2 linked regions of the Syntrophobotulus glycolicus DSM 8271 genome follow. The protein of the gene in region 2 interacts with the protein of the main gene of each other region in a pairwise test. Links are inferred from orthologs where the notes say so. Each region holds a gene or a part of one and is shown on either strand. Other genes may lie near its edges.

What was found.
Region 1: the proteins of mobA (region 2) and SGLY_RS15440 interact in binary tests that used the Escherichia coli proteins (3 or more experiments, as listed by UniProt). The link is inferred for Syntrophobotulus glycolicus DSM 8271 from one-to-one orthologs.

What each region holds. Positions count from the first base shown.
Region 1 is NC_015172.1:3,129,611-3,132,861, forward strand. The notes cover bases 275-3,203. They hold SGLY_RS15440 (molybdopterin molybdotransferase MoeA), read right to left. Parts: upstream 2,384-3,203; coding sequence 1,166-2,383; downstream 275-1,165. Other genes in these bases: SGLY_RS15435 (molybdopterin-binding protein), read right to left, coding at 275-1,096; SGLY_RS15445 (bifunctional (p)ppGpp synthetase/guanosine-3',5'-bis(diphosphate) 3'-pyrophosphohydrolase), read right to left, coding at 2,540-3,025; SGLY_RS15450 (phenylacetate--CoA ligase family protein), read right to left, coding at 3,168-3,203. Outside these bases: GTP 3',8-cyclase MoaA, read right to left, coding at 1-36; more of SGLY_RS15435, read right to left, coding at 71-274; more of SGLY_RS15450, read right to left, coding at 3,204-3,251. UniProt on the Escherichia coli protein: Catalyzes the insertion of molybdate into adenylated molybdopterin with the concomitant release of AMP.
Region 2 is NC_015172.1:2,696,393-2,699,702, forward strand. Bases 316-3,303 are described here. They hold mobA (molybdenum cofactor guanylyltransferase), read right to left. Parts: upstream 2,132-3,303; coding sequence 1,499-2,131; downstream 316-1,498. Other genes in these bases: groES (co-chaperone GroES), read right to left, coding at 316-498; SGLY_RS13445 (hypothetical protein), read right to left, coding at 740-1,150; SGLY_RS13450 (P-II family nitrogen regulator), read right to left, coding at 1,180-1,512; SGLY_RS13460 (glutaredoxin family protein), read right to left, coding at 2,128-2,385; SGLY_RS13465 (DegV family protein), read right to left, coding at 2,479-3,303. Outside these bases: groL (chaperonin GroEL), read right to left, coding at 1-147; more of groES, read right to left, coding at 214-315; more of SGLY_RS13465, read right to left, coding at 3,304-3,310. UniProt on the Escherichia coli protein: Transfers a GMP moiety from GTP to Mo-molybdopterin (Mo-MPT) cofactor (Moco or molybdenum cofactor) to form Mo-molybdopterin guanine dinucleotide (Mo-MGD) cofactor.

The sequences.
Region 1 (3,251 bases), 430 kb from region 2 along the record:
CAGGTAATCGATGTTTCTCCCATAAGCATCAATCATGTCAACCGCGCTCCATCCTGAACATCTCTCTGTTTCACCTGCCCCTGCCAAAATAGCAGTTGGGATAACTGCAGGAAGCACACCCGTTACAGAGCCCGCCTTCACCCATGATCACAAAATCTTCTCTGGTCATTTTTTCGCCGCTGAATATCCTCGGCAGTACAATGTCCAAGAGCGAAGTCCTGCTGAAAATCGCTCCTCCGGGGACTCCGGCCAGGGCAGTATTACCCAGATAGGCCAGCATAAACATGTTCCCCGGCTGAACAGGCGTACCATAGGTGACGACCTCCGCCCCCGAGTCTCTGATCGCTACCGGAGTCAAATCGTCAGGGTCGACCGACATGCCGCCGGTCAGGATGATCAGGTCCGCCCCGGCCTTCAGGAGCTCTTTGATGCTCCGGCTGATCAGGCCGGTATCATCGGGACAATAGGCTTTGCCGATAAGGTCGGCCTCATAATCGGCCAATTTTTCCTCCAGCAAAGGCCCGAACTTATCCTCGATCAGGCCTTCATAGACTTCATTGCCCGTAATCACCAGCCCTGCCTTAAGCTGCCGGTAGGGCTTCACTTCAAAAACAGGTCCTTCTGTCCTGCAAAGCTCTTCCAGTGCCAGAATGCTCTTTTCTTTTATCACCAGAGGAATGATCCGGGCGCCGGCCAGCTTGTCTCCCTGCTTCACGATAAAATAGTCCGGCCTGGCGGCGATCGTTATGTTTTCCATAGAATTAATCCTTTTTAACAAGGAACGGTCGATTCTCAATAATCCCTTGGCCATGGACTTCAGCATAGTCTTGCCTTCACGCGGCTGCTCAAACTCCGTGTTTGGTCCCATTATTGCCCGGGCAATACGCACCGCGGCCTCATCCTCATGGATTTCCCCGGCATTTTCCTCCCAGACGAAAATATGCTCCTTGCCGGCTTTCCGCAATTCGGCGATGTCCTCATTTCTGATCCTGTGTCCGCGGGGATATAACACCCCTTTGAATTGTCCGGGAACGATCCTGGTGATATCGTGGCATAGTTCCATTCCCACCGCATCTTCTACACGAACTTTTTTCATTTTTGGCCCTCCGAATATCCAAGCAACCGGGTAAAATCATGTCTGCGATTTTACCTGATCATCAATTGATTATTTTAATAACAGGGCTTCCAGTTTCTCTCCCGCTTTAAGCGGCCCGCTTCCGGCGGGGATCTCGGCCAGCAGATCACACTCAATCAAAGAGCTCAGCACATCATTGCCCTGCCCTCCTGTAAACTCCATTAAGGCCGTTCCCTTCTCCCAAACCAGCCGGCCCCGCAAATACCTCCGGCGGGGGCTGTTCTTGCGGAAATCTTCTTTAAGAAGGACTTCAATCCGCTGCCAAAGGTATTCGGCTCTGCCGGCAAGCTTCTTGATCAAAGGACTTGCCAGCAGCTGAAAAACCACCATGCCCGCCGCGGGGTTACCCGAAAGACCCAGGATGAGCTTTCCATCCTTGAGCGCCGCCAGGGTCGGCGATCCGGGCTTCATATCGATCCGCCAGAATAGAACTTCCGCCCCTGCCAAGCGTACCGCATCCTGCACCACATCATAATCGCCGACAGATACCCCTCCTGTCGTCATCACCACATCCGCCTCAGCCAGTCCTCTTTTCATCAGCACGGCAACCTCCTCAGCCTTATCCCCGGCCGTACCGATGACCAGCGGCTCTCCCCCCAGTTCGGAAATATAGGCCGCCAGGCTGTAGCTGTTGCTGTTGCGGATCTTGCCTTTTTCCAGCTCTTCTCCCAAATCCTGAAGTTCCTCACCTGTGCTTACGACAGCAACCCTCGGTCTTCTGAAAACGCTGATCTCACTGATCCCCAGGGCCGCCAGAAGACCGATCAGGGGCGGGTTGACGACCGAGCCTTTACGGGCGACAATCTGACCTTTCATGACATCTTCTCCTGCCCGGACAATATTCTGGCCGGAACGGAAAGCCTGAAAAAGAGATACCGTATTCCCTTTTTCCAAAGTCTCTTCATATTTGACCACTGCATCCGCTCCCTCAGGTATGGGTGCCCCGGTCATTACTTTTATTGTTTTTCCCGCGGAAACAGCTTTGGAAGGCGTATACCCCGCAGGGACCTCTTCAATGACCTCCAGGATTAACGGATTATCTTCACCTGCCCGGAGTGTGTCTGCGGCCCTGAAGGCATAGCCATCCAGAGGAGAACGGTCAAATTGGGGAATATCCTCCCCCGCCCGGATATCCTCATCAAGGACTCTCCCCAAAGAATCGGGCAGCGCAACCCTCTCCTGGCCGCCGGCCGGACAATTCCCCAGCAGGAACTGCAACGCTTTCTCTGCCGAAACATTTGTTTCCATAAAACCTCCGTATTTCCGCGCACTCTCAACGGTAAGAACAGAAAATCCCCGCCCTTTGCAAGACAAGGATAAAAACATACCGAAGTAAGCACCGATCAAATTAACCCGGACCTTGTATGCCATGGAACCGCTCTTTATCCTATGGTCCGGAGATCTTCATTTATTCTGGGCTTTTTCCTCTTCTTTCTTTTCGCTTTCCCCCTGAGTATCCTTAGCAAGGATCGCTTCTAGCTGATTATAAGCATTAATATATTTTTCCAGTCTCTTGATGTCTTTCTCGGATAAGCTTGCGCTTTTATTGATGATCGCAATATTGTCTTTGATATCCGCAAGCTTAATCCTGATAATATCTTCCTTATGTAAAGCAATCCTGTCGATATAATCCTCATAACTCATTTCTTTAGGCTTGGTTAAGCTTTCGATCCCTTTGACCACTTTTTTGGAAAATCCGTAGTCATACAATTCTTCCGGCAGGCAATCGGTATGTTCAAGAACATCGTGCAGAAGGGCAATGATCTTTTTCTCCGGAGTATCCATCGCGAGCATCACTCTCAGAGAATGAAAAATGTAAGGCTCCCCTCCCCTGTTTTTTTCGCCTTTGTGCATCCTGCTGGCAAAAATAAGCGCCTTCTCAATTCTCAAGTGAATCACTCCTATCCCCTTGGTTATTGAATGATACAGTTTTACCCGTTATTCTATTATATCATAATTTTCGGACATTTTTAGCCCAACCTGAAACTCAGCCAGGGGAATAGAAACGCCCTGCGCTCAGCCTTCCCGCCGTTCAGTCCTTCCTGTTATCCAAAACCCGCTTTGTTTTCTTTTCACTTCTCGGCAATTGACCGATTTCCAGAATTTCTACGTCTGC
Region 2 (3,310 bases):
TGTGATCAGCGGTGATCCGAATTTTTTGTCCAATACTACATTGCGTCCCTTGGGACCAAGGGTTACACGGACTGCTTCCGCCAGCTTATTTACACCGCGCTCAAGAGAATGGCGGGCTTCTTCATTAAAACTAATTTGCTTAGCCACAATAATTAACCTCCTAATGATAAATAGCCTGAACCAGGCTCATCTTCTTCACTTAAACAGTTCCATTTAGCCGATGACAGCCTGAATGTCTGATTCACGCAGAATCAGATATTCTTCCCCGTCAAATTTGACTTCGGTTCCTGCGTATTTGGAATAAATGACTTTGTCTCCGACTTGAACATCAACAGCGATTCTTTCACCCTTTTCAATTCTCCCCGGACCTACTGCAATGATTTCCCCTTCCTGGGGCTTTTCTTTGGCAGTATCGGGCATAATAATACCGCTCTTTGTTCTTTCCTCTGATGGAACAGCTTTGATGATGACCCTGTCGGCCAGTGGTCTAAGTTTCATATTGAGATTTCCCTCCTTAAATATTATCATGTTTTGATATTGTTAGCACTCATCTTGATCGAGTGCTAACACCTAGGTATAATAATATGCAAGGATATGATCTTATGCAAATCTACCCAAGCACTATTATTTAAGAATATACCACGATTACTTAATATTTCTTCATTTTCCTTAAGATTACTATACCTAATAATAATCGGTATCAAAACCTTAATTTTCCGTACTTCTATATTAATTGCCTTTAATGAGGAAATTTATTCGCTCCGGCTAAAGAAAACGTTACTCCGCTGAAGGTTAAAACCTCATCAAATTCCAGAAAATCAGTATTCTTTTCTTGAGCCGCCGACACCAGGTCGGAAATTGGTTTAGCCGTAATGATCATGTCCCGGGGTTCCATGAAATGAGCGATCAGCTTAAAATGCTGGGAATTAAACCTGACGGCCATATCGACTCCATTGTCCCACTTGAACTGGACGACATAGGAGTCTCCATTTTCAGTCGAAAACCAGTTATAGGTATATTTTGATAGCCCTGAGTTTTTGACACCGGCAATCTGTTCGGCAAATTCCTTCACATAGAGGATCACGACATCCCGCCCGTCTTCCAGCTTACCGAAGCCCGCCTGCTCAGGGGAATAGGCCTTAGTCAGCATACCTTCCCCTCCTTCTTGCTCTCGGCAGCTTATTTCTCCTGTTCACCGGTACGAATACGGGTAAGCTCCTCAACAGGTGAAATCCAGATTACCCCGTCCCCGACATTCCCTGTTCCGGCAATCTTCATAATCAATTCCTTGACTTTTTGGCTGTCTTCTTCCGGAACAACAGTTTCAAGCTTGATTTTATTTAATAAACGGGTTTTGAACTCTTTGCCTCGATAAATTTCCGTCGTGCTCCCTTTTTGTCTCCCCCAGCCCAAAACTTGAGAAATTGTGATTCCGCTTACGCCCATTTCTGCAAGAGCCTTTTCAACCTCCTCCAGTTTATTTGGTCTGATCACCGCTTCAATTTTCTTCATCTTCCTTCATCCTCTCCATATGATTTCTGATTTCATTCCATTCCTCCGGGGTATTCACATTGGTTAATGAACCGGCATACTCCTCAAACCGGAATATCTTCGTGTTGGATTCGCCGGCCAGTGCGCTCAGGCTCAGTCTGCCTTCCCTGAGATGCTTAAACGCTGTTCCCTGCAGTCTCTGATGATAAAAAGCATGCAGCGGATGCAGCCTTCCGGAAGCATACGGCATGACAAGGTCATAGTCCTCGGTCTCCCCAGCCAGTTTGATGATCGCCTCAGGGCTCAGAAATGGCATATCACAGGCCGCTGCAAAAACATAATTGTAATTTGACGCCTGCAAACCAGAGTATATCCCGGATAAAGGTCCTTTTCCGGGAAACAGGTCCTTAACGACCTTAAACCCAAACTCTTCATACATTTCACCATCCCGGGCACTGATTAATACTTCGGCAAAGACACCGGATAATACCTTCAAGCTTTTCTTGAGCACCGGTATTCCCCTGATTTCCAGAAAAGCCTTGTCCCTCCCCATCCTTGAGCTGTTTCCTCCCACAAGAAGCAGTCCCGTCATCTGCAGCTTAGTTTCAGACTTATCCCAATCATCTTCAATCCTGTTCATTCTTTCTCCGGATGATTAATGTCATACGAAGAAAAAGCCTGCTGGTATTTTTTCCGGTTAAATCCTGAAAGGACTTCATCCCCCACTTTCATCACCGGTACCCTGAGGGAATTTGTTATTTTCCTCATTTCTTTGAAAACAGAGGAATGAATCACCTTTTTCTCCTCAAAAGCAACACCCTTATTTTTCAAGAATTGCTTAGCCTGAAAACAAATCGGACATAAAGGAAGTGTGTACATTATCAGCTTTTCCATGACTGTCCCTGCCTTTCATTGCCAGAATCTCTTGAGGTTTCAGGAGGACACCTGAATAAGATTATCCCTGAATGATATTATACCAAAAGATCATCACATGATTACACCTAATCCTACACAACCTGCTCCTAAATGAGTCCCAATCACAGCACCTAGTTCAAAAATAATCACTTCTCCGATCTTGTATTCTTTAAAAAGAACTTCCTGAAAATCCATCAGACTCTCTTTATTTACGCCATGGGCCAGGGCAACCGTCCGACCCTCAAGATCGATTCCCTTATTTTTGAGGTCCTCGATTACCCAGGCAAAAGCTTTTTTCTGTCCCCTTGCTTTGCCGACCATGGAAACCGTACTGTCCGCTACTGAAACAATCGGTTTGACGCCAAGCAGATTTGCAGCCATAGTCGCTGTCAGCCTGCCACCCTTGACCAAGTTTTCCAGGGTGTCCAAAATCGCGTAAAAGTTCACTTTGTCCCTGGCCGTTTCCAGCCGGGCCGCAATTTCCTCAAAGGATTTGCCTTTCTGCGCCATTCTGGCCGCTTCAATAACCAGCAATCCCAAGCCGAAACTCGCCGTATGGGAATCAATCAACTCGATTTTTCCCCTGCCTATGGTGTCCCGGGCAATTAAAGACGAGTTATAAGTACCGCTCAGAGCGGCCGCAATAAATATTCCAATGACCTCATCACCCTGATCAATCATTTTGGTGAACTCTTCAATAAACTGACTGGGATTCACCTGAGCTGTCGTCGGCAGTTTTTCCGCCTGAGCCATCTTCGTGAAAAACTCTTCTGATGTGATCTCTTCCCCGTCCAGAAAAGACTCTTCTCCAAATAAGACTCTCAAAGGAACGATTGTGATTCCTAATTCCCGGGCTAAGTCTTTCGGCAGATCACAAGTGCTGTCCGTCAAAATTTTTACTCCC